Regions from separate parts of the Lysinibacillus sp. JNUCC 51 genome, predicted to be linked through region 1. Evidence: a T-box and tRNA genes for the amino acid it is inferred to sense, from the RefSeq annotation. Region 1 holds a T-box; the other regions hold tRNA genes.
What was found. The T-box of region 1 lies ahead of proS (proline--tRNA ligase). A T-box ahead of a tRNA ligase gene usually reads a tRNA of that ligase, here a tRNA-Pro.
Positions count from the first base shown of each region.

Region 2: it has a tRNA-Pro gene. The T-box ahead of proS (proline--tRNA ligase) is inferred to sense a tRNA for this amino acid. The anticodon was not compared.
Region 3: it has a tRNA-Pro gene. The T-box ahead of proS (proline--tRNA ligase) is inferred to sense a tRNA for this amino acid. The anticodon was not compared.

Region 1 covers NZ_CP065545.1:5,020,747-5,027,878, forward strand. The annotation lists gene JNUCC51_RS24275 (CbrC family protein) at 1-565, opposite strand, end outside; gene JNUCC51_RS24280 (hypothetical protein) at 600-983, opposite strand; gene proS (proline--tRNA ligase) at 1,369-2,805, opposite strand; T-box leader at 2,871-3,090, opposite strand; gene JNUCC51_RS24290 (YjcN family protein) at 3,365-3,670, opposite strand; gene JNUCC51_RS24295 (putative bifunctional diguanylate cyclase/phosphodiesterase) at 3,934-5,637, opposite strand; gene JNUCC51_RS24300 (BRCT domain-containing protein) at 6,024-6,194, opposite strand; gene JNUCC51_RS24305 (transcriptional regulator) at 6,455-6,604, opposite strand.
Region 2 covers NZ_CP065545.1:3,516,565-3,523,696, reverse strand. The annotation lists gene nadB (L-aspartate oxidase) at 1-565, shown strand, start outside; gene nadC (carboxylating nicotinate-nucleotide diphosphorylase) at 522-1,382, shown strand; gene nadA (quinolinate synthase NadA) at 1,369-2,472, shown strand; tRNA gene JNUCC51_RS17000 (tRNA-Glu) at 2,652-2,723, opposite strand; tRNA gene JNUCC51_RS16995 (tRNA-Ser) at 2,726-2,816, opposite strand; tRNA gene JNUCC51_RS16990 (tRNA-Asn) at 2,827-2,903, opposite strand; tRNA gene JNUCC51_RS16985 (tRNA-Ile) at 2,908-2,984, opposite strand; tRNA gene JNUCC51_RS16980 (tRNA-Gly) at 2,991-3,064, opposite strand; tRNA gene JNUCC51_RS16975 (tRNA-Phe) at 3,068-3,143, opposite strand; tRNA gene JNUCC51_RS16970 (tRNA-Asp) at 3,159-3,234, opposite strand; tRNA gene JNUCC51_RS16965 (tRNA-Met) at 3,239-3,313, opposite strand; tRNA gene JNUCC51_RS16960 (tRNA-Ser) at 3,363-3,455, opposite strand; tRNA gene JNUCC51_RS16955 (tRNA-Ile) at 3,471-3,547, opposite strand; tRNA gene JNUCC51_RS16950 (tRNA-Met) at 3,555-3,628, opposite strand; tRNA gene JNUCC51_RS16945 (tRNA-Ala) at 3,655-3,730, opposite strand; tRNA gene JNUCC51_RS16940 (tRNA-Pro) at 3,737-3,813, opposite strand; tRNA gene JNUCC51_RS16935 (tRNA-Arg) at 3,827-3,903, opposite strand; tRNA gene JNUCC51_RS16930 (tRNA-Leu) at 3,923-4,011, opposite strand; tRNA gene JNUCC51_RS16925 (tRNA-Gly) at 4,017-4,091, opposite strand; tRNA gene JNUCC51_RS16920 (tRNA-Leu) at 4,140-4,224, opposite strand; tRNA gene JNUCC51_RS16915 (tRNA-Lys) at 4,245-4,320, opposite strand; tRNA gene JNUCC51_RS16910 (tRNA-Thr) at 4,326-4,401, opposite strand; tRNA gene JNUCC51_RS16905 (tRNA-Val) at 4,405-4,480, opposite strand; rRNA gene rrf (5S ribosomal RNA) at 4,491-4,606, opposite strand; rRNA gene JNUCC51_RS16895 (23S ribosomal RNA) at 4,724-7,132, opposite strand, start outside.
Region 3 covers NZ_CP065545.1:3,525,053-3,532,184, reverse strand. The annotation lists gene JNUCC51_RS17145 (TraR/DksA C4-type zinc finger protein) at 1-387, opposite strand, end outside; gene JNUCC51_RS17140 (MerR family transcriptional regulator) at 588-1,349, opposite strand; gene JNUCC51_RS17135 (diaminopropionate ammonia-lyase) at 1,745-2,956, opposite strand; gene JNUCC51_RS17130 (NAD(P)H-binding protein) at 3,120-3,758, shown strand; tRNA gene JNUCC51_RS17125 (tRNA-Glu) at 3,831-3,902, opposite strand; tRNA gene JNUCC51_RS17120 (tRNA-Ser) at 3,905-3,995, opposite strand; tRNA gene JNUCC51_RS17115 (tRNA-Asn) at 4,002-4,078, opposite strand; tRNA gene JNUCC51_RS17110 (tRNA-Ile) at 4,083-4,159, opposite strand; tRNA gene JNUCC51_RS17105 (tRNA-Gly) at 4,161-4,234, opposite strand; tRNA gene JNUCC51_RS17100 (tRNA-Phe) at 4,238-4,313, opposite strand; tRNA gene JNUCC51_RS17095 (tRNA-Asp) at 4,328-4,403, opposite strand; tRNA gene JNUCC51_RS17090 (tRNA-Met) at 4,408-4,482, opposite strand; tRNA gene JNUCC51_RS17085 (tRNA-Ser) at 4,532-4,624, opposite strand; tRNA gene JNUCC51_RS17080 (tRNA-Ile) at 4,640-4,716, opposite strand; tRNA gene JNUCC51_RS17075 (tRNA-Met) at 4,724-4,797, opposite strand; tRNA gene JNUCC51_RS17070 (tRNA-Ala) at 4,824-4,899, opposite strand; tRNA gene JNUCC51_RS17065 (tRNA-Pro) at 4,906-4,982, opposite strand; tRNA gene JNUCC51_RS17060 (tRNA-Arg) at 4,996-5,072, opposite strand; tRNA gene JNUCC51_RS17055 (tRNA-Leu) at 5,092-5,180, opposite strand; tRNA gene JNUCC51_RS17050 (tRNA-Gly) at 5,186-5,260, opposite strand; tRNA gene JNUCC51_RS17045 (tRNA-Leu) at 5,309-5,393, opposite strand; tRNA gene JNUCC51_RS17040 (tRNA-Lys) at 5,414-5,489, opposite strand; tRNA gene JNUCC51_RS17035 (tRNA-Thr) at 5,495-5,570, opposite strand; tRNA gene JNUCC51_RS17030 (tRNA-Val) at 5,574-5,649, opposite strand; rRNA gene rrf (5S ribosomal RNA) at 5,660-5,775, opposite strand; gene JNUCC51_RS17020 (cysteine desulfurase family protein) at 6,296-7,132, opposite strand, start outside.

The DNA.
Region 1 (7,132 bases):
CATCATTCTTTACAAGCTCGGAATTTAATAAATCTTGCTGAAATTGACCATCAAATTTTTGCGCAGCCAGCCCACTATGAATACAGCTTGGACAAAGATATTCAACCTCTTCAATCGCGTAAATGCCTTTTGTACAATAAATGTTCACTTCTTGTTCACAGCAGTCGCAAACAACTAATTCACCCGTTTTAAAAATATTCGCTTGTATTGGATTTGGCATATATTTAAATGTTGGTAATGGTATTTTCATCTCTGCTTCCTCCTGTATGACACGTGGTGATAATGACTTTACATTTTGTGGATTGTCAATCCAATATTTGATCGCCCCGTATTTTTTCTGATCTTTTTTATTGCGTAAATCCATGACGGACGTAAAAATTTTGTATGCCTCTTCATACATTTGCAACATGCAGAAAATTTCGACAAGCATGCGCAAATTTACCTCTGTTGGCTCCGTTTTTTTTACTTGCTTCATTAGCTTATGCATGGCGTTAATTGCTTTGGCATTCTTTGCATCAAACGTTTTTCTTTGCTCTTGCCATTGTGCATTAAGATTTTCTGTCATTTCTTATCCACCTTTCGACATACGATTTAATGATTTAGAAAATCTCCCCCTCACCACTCACATCAAAAAAGCCGACACCATGTTTTTTTGCAAGTTCCTTCATCGTACTATATGCTTCATCCGCTACAGACCAGGCAAAAGCTGTGTAAATTATGGCATAACCAATACTATATTCAGTCAAATAACTCTCTAACTCGTTATCTTCATCCTCATCCAATAATTCCTCATCCACTAGATTCATATTGGGGAAATGTTCCACCATATCCTGATACCAATTTTGTAATGCTGGTGTTGTAACTGATATTGTTGCGTAATCATGTGGTTCAGCCCACTTTGTTTGTTCATCATACCATTGCAAAAATGTTTCTTTATTGTTTGGAGTTTGCTCTTTATCAAAGACCATTAAATCATAACTCATTGTTTTCACCCTTTAAAAAAGAATATATGTTCTGTTTTTATTCTAGCATACAAACATTTTTTTGAAAACATAGAAAAAATATGGCCCAATTAAGATAAAAACCCTGCAATTTCAGCTAGAAATGCAGGGGAAAACGAGCCGTAAACAAACAAAAACAGGATTGAAAGTATATACCTACTACGTTTGTTTTACTCATGTAATTCAAATATAGCTGGAAATGCACAAGACACAATAAGAGTATAGAGGACATCACAGAAGATGTATTACGAGCCATTCAAGCGCAAATAGATGACCTCTATCTTCAAGGAATTTAATAAACAGCCTATCGTTCAGACGAAATCGAAACAAACAGAACAATTATACAAAACTAAACAACAAGAGTTTTTTAGTATGCTTGAGCAAACCAAACTGTATGTTTCGCTTCATTTCCACAGCAAATACAAGACGTTTTTGTAGTTGGTGGGTTAAACGGAATGTTACGAGTAGTATATTTTGTCTCTTCTTTCACTTTTTCTTCGCATGCATCATCTCCACACCATCCAGCAAGAACCCAGCCCGGAATAGATCCGTTTTCCTTGGAATTGTTAATGTGCTGCTGTAAATCTTTCAGTGTATCGATATTTGTATGAGCGTTTTCATCCCGGAATTTGCGTGCTTTTTCAAATAATCGAGATTGCATTGTTGTTAGTTCCGCTTCAATTGCTGAAACAATGTCATTCAAGTCAACGGATTGTTTCTCATCTTCATCTCGTGCTTTTAACAATGCCTGATTTTTCTCTAAGTCACGAGGTCCTAATTCAATACGAATTGGCACACCTTTTAATTCCCATTCATTAAATTTGAAGCCAGGTGATTGGTCCGAATCATCAAGACGTACTCGAACTCCCTTCTTCTTAAGGGCCGCAAAAAGGTCATCTAGTTTCTCTATAATTTCAGGGGTCTTTTTCCATGGACCTACAGGTATTAAGACAACTTGGGTTGGTGCAATTCGTGGCGGTAAAATAAGCCCCTGTTCATCACCGTGAACCATAATTACTGAACCTATTAAACGTGTGGAAGTCCCCCAGGATGTTGTGTGCACATATTCATGCTGATTGGCTTTATTTAAATATTTAATTTCAAAGGCTTCGGCGAATTTTGTCCCTAAATAGTGAGAGGTACCTGCTTGAACGGCCTTTCCATTTTTCATCATAGCTTCAATAGAAAATGTATCAACTGCGCCCGCGAAACGTTCAGAAGGAGTTTTTTGTCCATCATAAACAGGAATGGCAAGTAAACCCTCTACTACTTCCTTATATATAGCTAACATTTGCATCGTTTCTTGACGTGCATCTTGTTCATCAATATGTGCTGTATGACCCTCCTGCCACAAAAATTCAGATGTTCGAATGAATGGAAGTGTTTTCTTTTCCCAACGAAAAACATTTGCCCATTGATTAATTAAGACTGGCAAATCTCGGTAACTTTTAATCCAATTTGAATAGAGATGGCCAATCATCGTTTCAGAAGTTGGACGAAGCGCTAGACGTTCTTCTAATTTTTCACCTGCAGCCTCTGTCACCCAAGGAAGCTCAGGTGAGAAACCTTCGATATGCTCTTTTTCTTTTTGGAAGAAGGATTCAGGGATTAACATAGGGAAATAGGCGTTGCGATGACCTGTTTCTTTAAAGCGACGGTCCATCTCTTCCTGAATATGTTCCCAAATTTCATAGCCATCTGGTTTAAATGCGATACAGCCGCGAACTGGTGTATAATCCATTAAATCTGCCTTTTGAATTGTATCAATGTACCATTTTGAAAAATCGTTTTGTTGTGTTGTCATATTCTCTCCTCCATTTCTGTAACTTTACCTACTGAAAAAATAAAAAGCACAAAGCTGTCCTCAAAAATAAGGACGTCTTTGTGCCGACTTAACGTGGTACCACCTTGATTTTAGTTTTAAGAAAAACTTAAAACCCTCTAACGTTTTGTAACGAAAACGACTCGGTTATGTTTGCATAACATTTCCGTGGTAGGTTTCAGATAAGAAGCGGTGATATAGCTCTCAGCAAATGCTATATTCTCTGTTTCACAATTCTTTCTTACTTGGCCACATCATCAATTAATATTTTATATAACTTTATCAAAACAGTTAAATGATTTCAAACAATTAATTAAATGCAATTATTTTTCGGGAAATATCAGAAAATTTAATTTACTTTTCCGTAACTAAATTTCTTCTAACTAGCCATAATACATAAATATTTCTGAGCAATTGAACTTCCGGCGTCCCCGTGCATTTTTACCTTGGCTACTGACAGATTAAATCTAAATAAAAAAAGTTCAACCAAGGTTCTGGCTGAACTATATAATACGAAAGCTCCCGTATGATACGAAGGTTATTAAGTATTACCTAAGTATTCTGCGAAATGTAAAAATCCAAATTTCCTCACAAGATAATTTCTTAATTCGCCCTGAGTAGCTTTTTCTACTGGAGGATTTGTCAGGGCGTATGCTTTGGCATTTAATTCAGCAAATCTCTCTTTATCTACTTCATTATGTTCTTTATCTTCAATAATTCCTGAAGAAATTGCGGCTTTTGGATAACCCATAAAAAATATATGTGTTCTTAATGCCATACTTGGTGTTAAATGCAACAATATAATTACACCCAGGAAAGAAACAATAATTATTACTTTTTTCTTCAAGTCACCGCTCCCTCCAATTGACGTTAATAATCCACAATAAATTTTAACATAAATTTTCCATTTACCTTCAAAAATTAGTTAAATTAAAAAATTACCTTTGATAAATTATATTTATTAAATAGGCGAAACAAAATCTGTAATAGTTTCGAAGGATTATGAACCTAAAAGAGATTGGATTGGCTATATGTATTGTGTTTTTTTAAAATAATTATAAACACTTAGAGGATCCTGCCCTCAAATAAGGACAAGATCCTCCACATTGTCTACATGTAACTATCTACTATAAACCTCGTAAAATCCCCTACAGATAACGGCTTACTGAAATAATAGCCCTGAACGTACTCGCAGCCATGTTCCCGAAGAACGTTTAATTCGGCTTCTTCCTCGACGCCTTCAGCCACTACTTGCAGATTTAAGGCATGCGCTAAAGAGATCATTGCTGAAATCATAGCAATGCCTGATTTTTCAGGCACAATATTACGAACGAATGCACGATCAATTTTCAAAACATCTACTGGGAAAGTCTTTAAGTAATTTAACGACGAATAACCAGTTCCGAAATCATCTAATGAAATCGTAATACCAAGTGCTCTTAATTGCTTGATTGTATTAATTAAGTCTTCCGTATAATCCAACATACTCATTTCAGTAATCTCAATTTCTAAGAAGTGCGGATCTAATTTTGTTTCTGCAATAACTTCTTGTACCATTTCTACAAAACCTGTTGTACTAATATGAATCGGAGAAATGTTCACGGCAACACGTAAGTTTAAATTATGTACTTCATTCCAAGTGCGTGCTTGGGCAGATGCTTTTCTTAACACCCATACTCCTATATCATTAATGAGCCCACATTGCTCAGCAAATGGAATAAAGCGATCAGGTGGCATATGACCTAGTTCTAGGTCATGCCAGCGAAGTAATGCCTCCATGCCAATCACTGTATTCGTTTTTAAATTGATTTTAGGCTGATAATGTAATTCTAAAACATCTGTTTTTAGTGCTTGATGTAATTTTGTTTCAAGTAATAACCACTTATCATTGACTTCCTCCATATTTGGACGGTATAAGCGATATTGATTACCACGTGAAGATTTCGCAGCATACATAGCGATATCTGCATTTTTCAATAATTCCTCGACAGAGTTTGAATGATCTGGGAAAATACTAATTCCAATACTTATACTTGCGTAAAATTCATACGTATCTACAATAAAACTCTCATTAAAAACGCTAATTATTTCCTCAGCCTTCTCTTCAATACTGTCAACATCGTTTAGTATAATAACAAATTCGTCACTGTTGTGGCGGTATATAGAATTGGATGTATAATCAACGTTGCGTAAACGATTAGCCATTTCCACTAAGAACATATCTCCGATTATATGACCAAGTCCATCGTTAATGTTTTTAAAACGATTTACATCAATGAAAAATAACGCAAATTTTTCTCCTGTACGTCGAGATTGATGGAATTCGTTTTCTAAACGTTGTTCTAACTTACGACGATTTGGTAGCCCTGTTAATTCATCGTGATAAGCAATATGGGTTATCTTTTTAATATCTTTTTGTGCGGTAATGTCGACCCTTATAGCAATATATTGATACGGTTTATCATTGTCATCAAGAAAAGGGAAAATCGTTGTCTTCACCCAGTAAAGACTGCCATCCTTCGCGCGATTACACACCTCGCCATTCCACATTTCACCATTGCCTATAGTATTCCACATCTCTCTAAAGAAAGATCTTGGATGGAAACCTGAATTGAGTAAACGGTGATCCTGCCCTAATAATTCTTCACGAGTATATTTAGATATTTTGCAAAAATGATCATTAACAAACGTAATTTTCCCAGTTCGATCCGTAATTGCTACAATGATTGAACTATTCATTGCTGAAAAAATATCTTGCAATTCTTTTAAACTATAGTTAACTTGACTAATACTACTAGGCGTGATATTCATCATTTTCATTCTCCGTTCATTAGAAGGGTTTGGTACTTTTGTTTTATATAGATGCGAGGTATAAAGTTATGGGATATCGCCCTTTTTTATGTAATTATATTATAGTCTTAAAAAAGCAGTTAATTCAACCTAAATATCTAAACATTCAAACCTATATTTGAAGGTTTTTAATAAAAAAAACCCCAATAATAAGGTCTTTTATCTTACTTTATACGCTATTTTTTGAATACTTTAATTACCTTAGCGCTATTTATATGTTATGTTTAGCCTATTCGTCTTCATAAAATATGAATTTTCTGTATTTTTACGACACTTGAAAAACTTCTTCATTTATGTTAATCACAAGAAATGCCTTACTGTCATATGCAGGCAGTAAGGCGTTTTAGGAGCTAAGACACTTCATATTCTATTTGACCTCCCAATGTTTTGGCACGTTCATTGTAGGCATCACGTTGCTCCTGGGATAAGTTTAAAATATAATAATGAAAATTTATTGGCTCTAAACCGTGTTTCTCACACACTTGTCGATAAAAATCATAGCCTTCCCGATAATCTGTCATCCTAATAACTTCCTTTCATTTGTAAAGCTTCTTTATAATATTCTAATTGCTCTTGCGGTAATTGATTGACACGTCTTGTTATATAACAGAATAATATTTTAATTAATAATATATAACAGGTAGTTTGCTATGTCAATGAATTTTCTGATATTTCTTTCAGATATACGAAAGCCCAGTCCATTTAAATTAGTATGGCTGGGCTTTTCATAAAATATTCACGTCGGCTTCCGTAATAACCACATCCTTTTATTACAAAACATCTAAATTCCTAATTGTTTTGCTTGCATATTATAAGCTGAAAGTTGTTGCTGTGATAATTGAAGCAAATAATAGCGGAATGAAATTGGCTCAAGACCATAGTGCTCACACATTTCACAATAAAATTCATAACCATCACGATACTTTGACATTAGAATTCCTCCTTGAATCAAACTGTTTTATAACAGTTGTCATTATTTTTATTTAATATATAACAGTTGGTTTATTTCGTCAAGTATTTTAATAAAGTTTGATTAAAAACATAACAAAAGCCATTGTTTTGAAAAAGAATGATCAAAACAATGGCTTTCGTCAATTAATACTTTAGTAAAGTAACTCTACTTTTACCTTTAGTTTTATATCTGAAGGAGGTTCTTCCTCTTCTACAACATAAGATAAAACATAAGCTCCTTTAGGGAATCCTTCAAAAACCTTTTCAAAACTTTCGTTACTTTTTAAAACACCATTTACTACTTTTGTTTCTTTATCTACATTTCGAATTTTGTATAAAAAGCTTTCTGTACCAGTATTTGATAAGGATATTTTGAACGGAACATCACCTTCATAAGCAAAATAAGTTTGACTTTCGCCTATCGGAGAAGCTATCTCTGCTTCAATCTCGCGGGGGCGAAAAGATTCTTCGACTTTCTCCTTATGTGTGATATCTACAACAACAGGTC
Region 2 (7,132 bases), 1.5 Mb from region 1:
GGGAAGAACATCTATTCCTAACCTATATGCAATTGGAGAAGTTGCTTGTACTGGAGTGCATGGTGCCAATCGTTTAGCTAGTAACTCTCTTTTAGAAGGCATTACGTTTGCACAAAGAACAGCCCAATACATTATTCAAACAGGTTGTAAACAAAATAATTTCTTAATTGATGACAAACATCGCCAACAAACAATGCCATCATTATTTGCAAAAAATCAGTTACGACAAATGATGATGCACACATTAGGCATTGTGCGAAATCCTATCGATATGGAACAATTCGTACAACAATTGCCCTCAATGCAAACACTACTGCATGTTGATTTAGATGGCTTGAATCAGCAGGAACTTGAACTTTACATGATGCATATTGTCGCTACATTAATGGCACACGCAGCCATTACACGAAAAGAAACTCGCGGTGCACATATTCGCATTGATAGACCACACAATGATCATCAGTGGGAAAACCGTTGGATCATTTTTCAACGAGGACAGATGAAAGTGAGGAATTCATTATATGAATATCATCAAACTAGAGGAAATGCTAAAACAATTTTTTAATGAGGATATAGGCGATGGGGATATATCGAGTGAATTTATTTTTTCTCCAGAACAGCAGGGATCATTTTCTTTTTACGCGAAGGAAAGCGGCATTTTTTGTGGAGGCCCTATCATTAAGCATGGATTTCTTCTACTTGATCGATCTATGGATATTATCCTTTATAGAAAAGATGGTGAAAAAGTTAATGCTGGTGAAATTCTTGCTGTTATCCAAGGACCACTTCAAAAGTTATTAATGGGTGAGCGTGTAATTTTGAATCTTATCCAGCGCATGTCCGCTATTGCCACAGCTACAAATTTAGCGGTACGAGAAACAGCAGGTACTAATGCGAAAATATGCGATACACGTAAAACAATGCCTGGAATGCGTATGTTAGATAAATATGCTGTTAGAATCGGAGGCGCCTATAACCATCGCAACGGTTTATACGGTGCGATAATGCTAAAGGATAATCATATTGCTTTTGCGGGTAGTATTACTAAGGCTGTACAGGCGGCCCGCGAGAAAATCGGTCACACCATTAAAATCGAAGTCGAAATCGAAACAAAAGCCCAATTAGATGAAGCAATTGCAGCCGGTGCAGATATCATTATGTTTGATAATCGTAGCCCTGAAGAAATAAGTGAATGGCTTCCAGCAGTTCCCTCACATATTGCTACAGAAGCTTCAGGCGGCATTTCGCTTCATAACTTAAATAGTTATGCTGAAACAGGTATTCAATGGATTTCACTCGGAGCACTAACACATTCAGTAAAAGCCTTTGACATAAGTGCACTTGTACAACCGAAAGGAGCTAATTCCATTGTCCATCACTAGTTTATTACAACAAACGTCACTACTACCCGAGCATTATCGTGCATTAACTAAAAATGACATGGAATCTCGCATTCTAGCTATAAAAAAGAAATTAGGTAGTAAGCTCTTCATCCCTGGACATCACTATCAAAAAGATGAAGTGATTCAATTTGCAGATGTAACAGGGGATTCCTTACAGCTTGCTCAATTATCAGCAGCTAACAAGGAAGCTGAACATATAGTATTTTGTGGCGTTCACTTTATGGCAGAAACAGCTGATATGCTTACAACTGAACAGCAGCATGTTTACTTACCCGATATGCGTGCAGGCTGTTCAATGGCAGATATGGCAGACATTTATCAAACAGAACAAGCATGGCTAATTTTACAGAAACTCTTTGGCGATAGCATTCTCCCTCTAACATATGTCAATTCTACTGCTGCCATTAAAGCATTTACCGGTCGTCATGGCGGAGCCTGCGTAACATCGTCCAATGCAAAAGAAATGGTTAAATGGGCATTTACGCAAAAACCACGTATTTTCTTTTTACCAGATCAACATTTAGGAAGAAATACTGCGTACGATTTAGGAATACCGCTTGAAAATATGGCAGTTTGGAATCCTCATACAAATACGCTTGAGACAGATCAGTCTCCAGAAAATATTCAAGTCATCTTATGGAAGGGACACTGCTCAGTACACGAAGGTTTTACAGTTCAGCATACGGAGCTTATACGTCAAGTTCATCCAAATATGCGTATCATTGTTCATCCTGAATGTAATCGTGAAGTTGTTGCTGCTGCAGATGATGCAGGTTCTACAAAATACATTATCGATACGATTAGTAAAGCACAGAGTGGTTCAGCATGGGCAATCGGTACTGAAATGAATCTTGTTAACCGGATTATCAAGCAGCACCCCGATAAGCAGATTATCTCTTTAAATGAGAATTTCTGTCCTTGTCTTACAATGAATCGAATTGACCTTCCCCATTTACTTTGGTCCTTAGAAAGTATAGAAAAGGGACAGCCCCATAATCGTATTCAAGTAGATGCTCACACAGCTGAAGAAGCACGTAGCTCACTTGAAAGGATGCTATTAAGGGCTTAAATGACAAAACGTCTACTCATTTCTGGTAGACGTTTTGTTTATTACTTGAGTCTTCAAACGTGAACATGTTTGGATGTTCACTATCAATTATGTCTCGGCATAATTGAAATGAAATCTCAAAAACTATTCTTATACAAAAAAATGCAGTAGATGTAAATTACATCTACTGCATTTCAGTATGACCCGTACGGGATTCGAACCCGTGTTACCGCCGTGAAAGGGCGGTGTCTTAACCACTTGACCAACGGGCCAATGGCGGAGAAGGAGGGATTTGAACCCTCGCGCCGGTTACCCGACCTACACCCTTAGCAGGGGCGCCTCTTCAGCCTCTTGAGTACTTCCCCACAAAAAAAATGGCTCCGAAGGCAGGACTCGAACCTGCGACAACCTGATTAACAGTCAGGTGCTACTACCAACTGAGCTACTTCGGAATAGTGGTGGGCCTAAATGGACTCGAACCATCGACCTCACGCTTATCAGGCGTGCGCTCTAACCAGCTGAGCTATAGGCCCTTAGATTGGAGCGGGTGATGAGAATCGAACTCACGACATCAGCTTGGAAGGCTGAGGTTTTACCATTAAACTACACCCGCATATGGTGGGTCAGGACGGAATCGAACCGCCGACACTTAGAGCTTCAATCTAATGCTCTACCAACTGAGCTACTGACCCATATTTTTAAAAAAATGGCGGTCCCGACCGGGATCGAACCGGCGATCTCCTGCGTGACAGGCAGGCATGTTAACCGCTACACCACGGGACCATTTTGGTTGCGGGGGCCGGATTTGAACCAACGACCTTCGGGTTATGAGCCCGACGAGCTACCACTGCTCCACCCCGCGTTAATAATATATTCTTTTCGAGTTTTTCAAGCACCATTTAAATATAAACTGGAGGAGGTAGAGGGATTCGAACCCCCGCGCGGTGTTACCCGCCTGTCGGTTTTCAAGACCGATCCCTTCAGCCAGACTTGGGTATACCTCCGTAATATTATATAAATGGTGGACCTTGCAGGACTCGAACCTGCGACCGGACGGTTATGAGCCGTCTGCTCTAACCAACTGAGCTAAAGGTCCTTTAAGATGGCGGCAGAGGGGATCGAACCCCCGACCTTACGGGTATGAACCGTACGCTCTAGCCAGCTGAGCTACGCCGCCAGGATCTTTATACTGGTTATCTTTTATGGTGGAGCCTAGCGGGATCGAACCGCTGACCTCCTGCGTGCAAGGCAGGCGCTCTCCCAGCTGAGCTAAGGCCCCATAAAATGGTCGGAATGACAGGATTCGAACCTACGACCCCTTGGTCCCAAACCAAGTGCTCTACCAAGCTGAGCTACATTCCGATAAATATTAATTTGGCGCGCCCGACAGGAGTCGAACCCATAACCTTCTGATCCGTAGTCAGACGCTCTATCCAATTGAGCTACGGGCGCTAATTATTAAAACAAAAAATGGTGCCGAGGGCCGGAATCGAACCGGCACGGTAGTCACCTACCGCAGGATTTTAAGTCCTGTGCGTCTGCCAGTTCCGCCACCCCGGCACATTTGGAGCGGAAGACGAGGTTCGAACTCGCGACCCCCACCTTGGCAAGGTGGTGTTCTACCACTGAACTACTTCCGCATGTGCATAAGATTTATTTATCCTGGCAATTATGAAATTTCAAAAATATGGTGCGGGTGAAGGGAGTCGAACCCCCACGCCTTGCGGCGCTAGATCCTAAGTCTAGTGCGTCTGCCAATTCCGCCACACCCGCATGTTTTGTTGGCAATAAAATGGTGAGCCATGAAGGACTCGAACCTTCGACCCTCTGATTAAAAGTCAGATGCTCTACCAACTGAGCTAATGGCTCTAAAATGGTGCCGGCGATAGGAGTCGAACCCACGACCTACTGATTACAAGTCAGTTGCTCTACCAACTGAGCTACACCGGCAAATGGTGGAGGATGACGGGCTCGAACCGCCGACCCCCTGCTTGTAAGGCAGGTGCTCTCCCAGCTGAGCTAATCCTCCTGGGTATTATGCCTAGCGACGTCCTACTCTCGCAGGGGGAAGCCCCCAACTACCATCGGCGCTAAAGAGCTTAACTTCCGTGTTCGGTATGGGAACGGGTGTGACCTCTTTGCCATCATCACTAGACTATTTCAAAGACAAGATTTATTATAACTCATTTTCGTTATAATTGCAAGCTTTTTTCAAAAAAACTTTTCTTATTCTTTCAAAACTGGATAAACGTGCATTGAATTTTCAAACATTTTGGTTAAGTCCTCGATCGATTAGTATTCGTCAGCTCCATGTGTCACCACACTTCCACCTCGAACCTATCTACCTCATCGTCTTTGAGGGATCTTACTTACTTGCGTAATGGGAAATCTCATCTTGAGGGGGGCTTCATGCTTAGATGCTTTCAGCACTTATCCCGTCCACACATAGCTACCCAGCGATGCCTTTGGCAAGACAACTGGTACACCAGCGGTGTGTCCATCCCGGTCCTCTCGTACTAAGGACAGCTCCTCTCAAATTTCCTACGCCCACGACGGATAGGGACCGAACTGTCTCACGACGTTCTGAACCCAGCTCGCGTACCGCTTTAATGGGCGAACAGCCCAACCCTTGGGACCGACTACAGCCCCAGGATGCGATGAGCCGACATCGAGGTGCCAAACCTCCCCGTCGATGTGGACTCTTGGGGGAGATAAGCCTGTTATCCCCGGGGTAGCTTTTATCCGTTGAGCGATGGCCCTTCCATGCGGAACCACCGGATCACTAAGCCCGTCTTTCGACCCTGCTCGACTTGTAGGTCTCGCAGTCAAGCTCCCTTGTGCCTTTACACTCTACGAATGATTTCCAACCATTCTGAGGGAACCTTTGGGCGCCTCCGTTACCTTTTAGGAGGCGACCGCCCCAGTCAAACTGTCCGCCTGACACTGTCTCCTGCCCCGCTAAGGGGCATGGGTTAGAATTTCAATACAACCAGGGTAGTATCCCACCGACGCCTCCTTCGAAGCTGGCGCTCCGAGATCTCTGGCTCCTACCTATCCTGTACAAGTTGTACCAAAATTCAATATCAGGCTACAGTAAAGCTCCACGGGGTCTTTCCGTCCTGTCGCGGGTAACCTGCATCTTCACAGGTACTATAATTTCACCGAGTCTCTCGTTGAGACAGTGCCCAGATCGTTACGCCTTTCGTGCGGGTCGGAACTTACCCGACAAGGAATTTCGCTACCTTAGGACCGTTATAGTTACGGCCGCCGTTTACTGGGGCTTCAATTCGCAGCTTCGCTTGCGCTAACCACTCCTCTTAACCTTCCAGCACCGGGCAGGCGTCAGCCCCTATACGTCACCTTACGGTTTTGCAGAGACCTGTGTTTTTGCTAAACAGTCGCCTGGGCCTATTCACTGCGGCTCTCATGCGCTTGCACGCTCAAGAGCACCCCTTCTCCCGAAGTTACGGGGTCATTTTGCCGAGTTCCTTAACGAGAGTTCTCTCGCACACCTTAGGATTCTCTCCTCGACTACCTGTGTCGGTTTGCGGTACGGGCACCTCTCACCTCGATAGAGGCTTTTCTTGGCAGTGTGAAATCAGGAACTTCGTCCATACGGACTCGCCATCACAGCTCAACGTTACAGTGTGCGGATTTGCCTACACACACGCCTTACTGCTTGGACGCGCATATCCAACAGCGCGCTTACCCTATCCTACTGCGTCCCCCCATTTCTCAAACGGTGAGGAGGTGGTACAGGAATATCAACCTGTTGTCCATCGCCTACGCCTATCGGCCTCGGCTTAGGTCCCGACTAACCCTGAGCGGACGAGCCTTCCTCAGGAAACCTTAGTCATACGGTGGACGGGATTCTCACCCGTCTTTCGCTACTCATACCGGCATTCTCACTTCTAAGCGCTCCACCAGTCCTTCCGATCTGACTTCAACGCACTTAGAACGCTCTCCTACCACTGACATCGTAGATGTCAATCCACAGCTTCGGTGAATCGTTTAGCCCCGATACATTTTCGGCGCAGCGTCACTCGACCAGTGAGCTATTACGCACTCTTTAAATGATGGCTGCTTCTAAGCCAACATCCTGGTTGTCTGTGCAACGCCACATCCTTTTCCACTTAACGATTACTTTGGGACCTTAGCTGGTGGTCTGGGCTGTTTCCCTTTTGACTACGGATCTTATCACTCGCAGTCTGACTCCCGTGTATAAATATCTGGCATTCGGAGTTTGTCTGAATTCGGTAAACCGGGATGGCCCCCTAGTCCAAACAGTGCTCTACCTCCAGTATTCTCATCACGAGGCTAGCCCTAAAGCTATTTCGGAGAGAACCAGCTATCTCCAAGTTCGATTGGAATTTCTCCGCTACCCACACCTCATCCCCGCACTTTTCAACGTGCGTGGGTTCGGGCCTCCAGTAAGTGTTACCTCACCTTCACCCTGGACATGGGTAGATCACCTGGTTTCGGGTCTACGACCACGTACTATTTCGCCCTATTCAGACTCGCTTTCGCTGCGGCTCCGCCTTCTAAAGCTTAACCTTGCACGTAATCGTAACTCGCCGGTTCATTCTACAAAAGGCACGCTATCACCCATTAACGGGCTCTAACTACTTGTAGGCACACGGTTTCAGGATCTCTTTCACTCCCCTCCCGGGGTGCTTTTCAC
Region 3 (7,132 bases), 1.5 Mb from region 1:
TCTTGGCGTGGAAGACAACACATCTTCCTCTACTGGCCTTAAATTATCTTCTTTATGCTCCGCGTGCTCAACACATGTCAATGCTTTCGGCATAGCTTCTAAGCGGCCAATAGGAATCTCTATACCACATACAGCGCATTTACCATACGTACCATCCTTCATCGCTTGTAGTGCAGCCTTTATTTCCTCAGCATCGTCACCTCGATGCTCATCAATCGCCATTTCCGTTAGCTGATCCGTTAAATCACTCGCATTATCAGCTGGGTGATTATCATAATTAGACAGCTCTGTCGCTTGCGGACGTTCTGATTCCTCAAGTCGCTGTTCTATTTCCTGTAATTCCTGCTCTAATTGCTTTTTTAATTTTTCCATTACTTGTGGGTTCAAAAAAATCTCCTCCTCATGCCTTCATTTTTTCCTAAATTTATATTTCTAAAACACTAAAGCACGAGGAGGAGTTATTTATTTTGTATAATTAAAAACCGTCACTTCCTGCGACAACAGCTTATTAACCGGCGTTGTGCAGTCCTAAGTACAATTCTAAATCCTAACGCATTGTTTAACTGTTACTAAAGCTAAGCGTCAGATTACGCCATGGTGAAATTGATGATGGCATCATGTAAAAATTGTGCTGCTCCTTTAGAAACACGCTCATCGTAATATGCTGAAAAGCGTTCATCCGCTATATACATCTGAGCAAGACCTGCATGTGCCTCTTTAGAATATTGTGACCATGTAAAGCTAAGCCAGCGCTTATGAAGCTCTGCTACCTCCATCGCCACATCATTGTTCGTATCGCCGATTTCCATCGCTTCTTTTAAACGATTAAATAATTGCTGTTCTAATTGCTGCATTGCCTCATACTGTTCCTCTGTCATATTCATTAGCTTCGCATTTGATGCCTCAACCTTGTTGTCACCATATTTTGCGCGAATTTCTTGACCATATTGCTTTTCATTTTCTTCGATTAGCTTCTCTTTTAATCCATTAAATTTCTCTTCATTTGCCATTGGTTGTTCCTCCTCTATAGATTGAATGGTTTTTTCCACTGTTTGTAATATCTTTTCTAGCTGCTCCTTACGTTTCAGTAAAGCAGTGCGATGAGTTTTGAGCGCCTCTGTATGTTGAAAATCAGGCGCTTGAATAATTTCTTTAATTGTTGCTAGCTTCATATCTAATGCTCTATAAAATAAAATTTGCTGGAGCATATCAACTTCAAATTGTCCGTAAAATCGATAGCCCACCTCATTCGTTCTTGCTGGCTTCAGTAATCCAATTTCATCGTAATAACGCAGTGTTCTTGTGCTAACTCCGGATAATTGAGCAAGCTCTTGAATTGTATATTCCACATTTTTCACCTCCACTAATGCTACTGTAAATGTTTACGCAACGTTAAGGTCAAGAAAAAAATTAAAAAAAAATTGGCTCTTTACTATAACATTGAGTTGATTGCTGTTCCGACTGTGCGCTTGCCTGTGGCGTCCAGTCTTCACTCCAATCAATTTATGTAATACATGCGAACGAAAAAAGCAAACTAGAACATTTTATTGTCACTAGTTTGCTTTTTTCTTAAAAATCAATTATACCTCGGCATAATTGCGTCCGGAGGCTATAACTTCTTTCAGAGAATTTTTGACACCCGTTGAAAAGTGATTTAATACCGCGTTCAACTTTCCCCCTATAGAGGAGGGAGACTCTATAGCTGATGCTTTGCTTTCACTACAAAATCCTTTGCTGAAAGCAGTTAGACTTTTGCATACTTGCCATGCCACACAATATTTCTGTAATTATCTACATCAGTGTCACCTTCAGTGTTAATAAACAATACTCGAGAATTTTCATCTAATTGTAATGAATCCTTCAGTTCTGTATATTGCTCATTCATCATCAATTCATAAAAACAGCCAACTGGGGCAGCTCCTGATTCTCCGGCAATAATTCGTGCATCTGTTTCTAGTGGATTGCCAAGAATGCGCATACCTGTTGCAGCAACTTCATCATCACAGCAAATACTTACCTTCGTATATGTCTTTAACAGGTCCCAAGCGAGTGGGTTCGGCTCACCACAAGCAAGACCAGCCATAATTGTTTGCATCTCTCCACCAACCGTCACAAACTGCTCGGCACCTGCCTTAAAGCTTTCATAATAGCAATTCGCTGCAAAAGGCTCAACTAAGACAAATGTAATCTCCTGCTCATAATATTGTTGTAGGAAAGCTACAACTGCACCTGCAAAAGATCCAACCCCAGCTTGTAAAAATACATGCGTAGGTGCTTTTACCACCTGCTCAACGGCTTCTTTTATTAGTGTTGTATAGCCTTGCATAATCCATAACGGAATTTCCTCATAGCCTTCCCACATCGTATCCTGAATAACGACCCAGTCATTTTCTGTTGCTAGCTGTGAAGTATAACGAACTGTATCATCATAATTCATTGTCGTTATTTCAGCATATGCACCTTCATTTTTAATATTTTGAAGGCGCTCCTCTGCACTACCAGCAGGCATATAAATGCGAGCTGTCAAACCAAGCTCTCTAGCAGCCCAAGCCACTCCACGACCATGATTGCCGTCTGTCGTTGAAATAAACGTTAAATCCCCTAGCTGCTCTTTTACTTCTAATGATTTAAGCTGCTCAAACGATAGCTCATCAATATTCCTACCTAACTTTTTGGCAACGTACTGCCCAATTGCATAAACACCACCTAATACTTTAAAAGCATTTAAGTTAAATCGATAAGATTCATCTTTTACGTAAATACTTTGTACCCCAACTAGCGATGCAAAAGCATTTAAACTACGTAATGGTGTGCTTTCAAATTTCTCGTATGTACGTTGAAATCTACCAACACGATTTACTTGTCCTGGTGAAAAATTACATAGAAAAGGTGCTACTTGTTCCACGTTCTTCTGTAACAAATATTGATAGTTTTTAGTCCACAATAATTTTCCCATCCATATCCCCCTAGCAAATGTTCTAGTTTCATCTTAGCGTATAGAATCACAAAACAAAATACTACACTCGTCTATATTACAAATTTTAGTAAAAGAAATAAATTTGAATCTTATTGATGAGATTTTTCGTATATATACTAGTATATTCAAATGGAGGTATATAATGGATAGACCTTATAAAATCGCGATAATTGGAGGAACAGGGAAAGTAGGAAAGCATATAGCAACTCACGCAATACAAAAAGGATATCCTGTTCGGATGCTTGTTAGAAATCCTGAAAAGTTACTGCATAAAAATAATGCAATTGAAATAGTGAAAGGGCAAGTACAGGACATAGAAAACATCCGAGAACTTCTTAAAGATTGTCAAGTTGTTATTAATACATTTGGTCAACCACCTAATGAGGAGCCCATTTATAGCAAAGTTACTACTAATATTTTTAAAGTGATGAAAGAGTTAAACATTAATCGTTATATAGGTGTTTCAGGTGGTTCTCTAACGATTAAAGAGGACAAAAAAAGCATGATGAATCGTTTTGGAGCAAAGATTTTTGAAGTTTTTCTTTCGAAAATGATGCAAGATAAAAAATTGGAATGGGAAATTTTATTAAATAATAAGCAGATCAAATGGACATTAATTAGATTGCCGTTTGTAAAAGATAGCTTAACATCCAATCAGATAAAGGAAAACCTTACAGATATGCCTGGTACCAAAATAACTAATCAAGATATAGCCACTTTTATCATTGATCATATAGAAAATACAAAGTACGTGCACAAAGCACCGTTTATCTCTCATTAATGTAATAGTCGTAAAGCTATTCTTATACAAAAAAATGCAGTAGATGTAGTTTACATCTACTGCATTTTAGTATGACCCGTACGGGATTCGAACCCGTGTTACCGCCGTGAAAGGGCGGTGTCTTAACCACTTGACCAACGGGCCGATGGCGGAGAAGGAGGGATTTGAACCCTCGCGCCGGTTACCCGACCTACACCCTTAGCAGGGGCGCCTCTTCAGCCTCTTGAGTACTTCCCCAAAAAATGGCTCCGAAGGCAGGACTCGAACCTGCGACAACCTGATTAACAGTCAGGTGCTACTACCAACTGAGCTACTTCGGAATAATGGTGGGCCTAAATGGACTCGAACCATCGACCTCACGCTTATCAGGCGTGCGCTCTAACCAGCTGAGCTATAGGCCCTTGGAGCGGGTGATGGGAATCGAACCCACGACATCAGCTTGGAAGGCTGAGGTTTTACCATTAAACTACACCCGCATATGGTGGGTCAGGACGGAATCGAACCGCCGACACTTAGAGCTTCAATCTAATGCTCTACCAACTGAGCTACTGACCCATATTTTTAAAAAATGGCGGTCCCGACCGGGATCGAACCGGCGATCTCCTGCGTGACAGGCAGGCATGTTAACCGCTACACCACGGGACCATTTTGGTTGCGGGGGCCGGATTTGAACCAACGACCTTCGGGTTATGAGCCCGACGAGCTACCACTGCTCCACCCCGCGTTAATAATATATTCTTTTCGAGTTTTTCAAGCACCATTTAAATATAAACTGGAGGAGGTAGAGGGATTCGAACCCCCGCGCGGTGTTACCCGCCTGTCGGTTTTCAAGACCGATCCCTTCAGCCAGACTTGGGTATACCTCCGTAACATTATATAAATGGTGGACCTTGCAGGACTCGAACCTGCGACCGGACGGTTATGAGCCGTCTGCTCTAACCAACTGAGCTAAAGGTCCTTTAAGATGGCGGCAGAGGGGATCGAACCCCCGACCTTACGGGTATGAACCGTACGCTCTAGCCAGCTGAGCTACGCCGCCAGGATCTTTATACTGGTTATCTTTTATGGTGGAGCCTAGCGGGATCGAACCGCTGACCTCCTGCGTGCAAGGCAGGCGCTCTCCCAGCTGAGCTAAGGCCCCATAAAATGGTCGGAATGACAGGATTCGAACCTACGACCCCTTGGTCCCAAACCAAGTGCTCTACCAAGCTGAGCTACATTCCGATAAATATTAATTTGGCGCGCCCGACAGGAGTCGAACCCATAACCTTCTGATCCGTAGTCAGACGCTCTATCCAATTGAGCTACGGGCGCTAATTATTAAAACAAAAAATGGTGCCGAGGGCCGGAATCGAACCGGCACGGTAGTCACCTACCGCAGGATTTTAAGTCCTGTGCGTCTGCCAGTTCCGCCACCCCGGCACATTTGGAGCGGAAGACGAGGTTCGAACTCGCGACCCCCACCTTGGCAAGGTGGTGTTCTACCACTGAACTACTTCCGCATGTGCATAAGATTTATTTATCCTGGCAATTATGAAATTTCAAAAATATGGTGCGGGTGAAGGGAGTCGAACCCCCACGCCTTGCGGCGCTAGATCCTAAGTCTAGTGCGTCTGCCAATTCCGCCACACCCGCATATTTTGTTGGCAATAAAATGGTGAGCCATGAAGGACTCGAACCTTCGACCCTCTGATTAAAAGTCAGATGCTCTACCAACTGAGCTAATGGCTCTAAAATGGTGCCGGCGATAGGAGTCGAACCCACGACCTACTGATTACAAGTCAGTTGCTCTACCAACTGAGCTACACCGGCAAATGGTGGAGGATGACGGGCTCGAACCGCCGACCCCCTGCTTGTAAGGCAGGTGCTCTCCCAGCTGAGCTAATCCTCCTGGGTATTATGCCTAGCGACGTCCTACTCTCGCAGGGGGAAGCCCCCAACTACCATCGGCGCTAAAGAGCTTAACTTCCGTGTTCGATATGGGAACGGGTGTGACCTCTTTGCCATCATCACTAGACTATTAACAGCTTTCAATATACGTTGTATCTTGAAACTCTTATGTATTTCGTTTTGAAGTTTATTACCTGTCCTTCAAGACAAGAATTATTGTATAACGTTTTCTCACATTGTGCAACACTTTTTTATAAAAAAAAGAAATAATTACTTTAAGAAGATATTTTTTGTTATGAAAGAGAAATTATCACTCTGCTATTTATTATAGCAATTGTTCAATTAAAAGAAAACAATTAATTTATCAGATAGATTGATTTGCTATTTTATTCATAAAAAGATGCTGATTTTCGCCTCAAGCTAACTCCTTCCTCTAGCAAATATTTAAGCATTGTCACTTTTCACGCAAAAATCTTTACTCTTCTATAGAAGTACTCGAGTAGCCATTCGCTCCAATCAGCTTGAATAATGGATACAAAATATCTTTTTATAGATTATGAATATGCCCGTTAATTTATAATTTCAATATTATTTTATTATAGATTCTTATTTTCTTCTTATCCTTTACTATTTTAATCTGAGAAACACTAAATTACGGTAAGAGCCTTTTGTAATCGATCAATTTCTTTAAATGTTGTTGCTGGACCAAAAGATATTCTAAAAAATTGACGCGCCGCTTCTATAGAATATCCCATTGATAAAATCGCCTTCGTACCAGATTCACTATGAATATCACAGGCACTTCCTGTAGAAATACATATCCCCGCTTCATTTAATTTTAACAAAACGTATTGCCCCTCTACCCTTTTCATCAATACACCACAAATATTAGGTAATTGCCCCTTACACTCAATTATTCTACACGTCTCCGGTAAACTTTTCTGAAAGTATTGACGTAATGCTTCATAATGCTGAAGCTCATATTGATAATCTTCAATCGCCGTAGCAAAAGCGACAATAGCTGGGGTATCTAGCGTTCCCCCCCTTAGCCCACGCTCATGCGTGACACCTGGTGCTAATGCAGGAACACGGAGCTTAGGATTAATATAGATAGCTCCACATCCTTTTGGCCCACCTATTTTATGAGCTGAAACAGTAATAGCATCTACTTTCTGTTTTAACGAAAGTTTACAGAAGGACTGTACACAATCGACATGAAAAAGAACATTTGATTGTTTTGCAATCTCGGCTATTTCTTCAATAGGTTGAATAGAACCTATCTCTGAATTTACATGTTGGAGAGTGATTAAAACCGTATCTTCTTGTATTGCTTCTCGTAAGTGTTCTACATTAATACAACCATCTTGTTGTAAAGGTAACTTCGTGACCTCAAAACCCATTTTTTCAAGTGTATTTAAAGCAGCATGTACGGATGTGTGTTCAGCTTGTGATGAAATAATATGCTTACCTTTATCTGCAGCTAA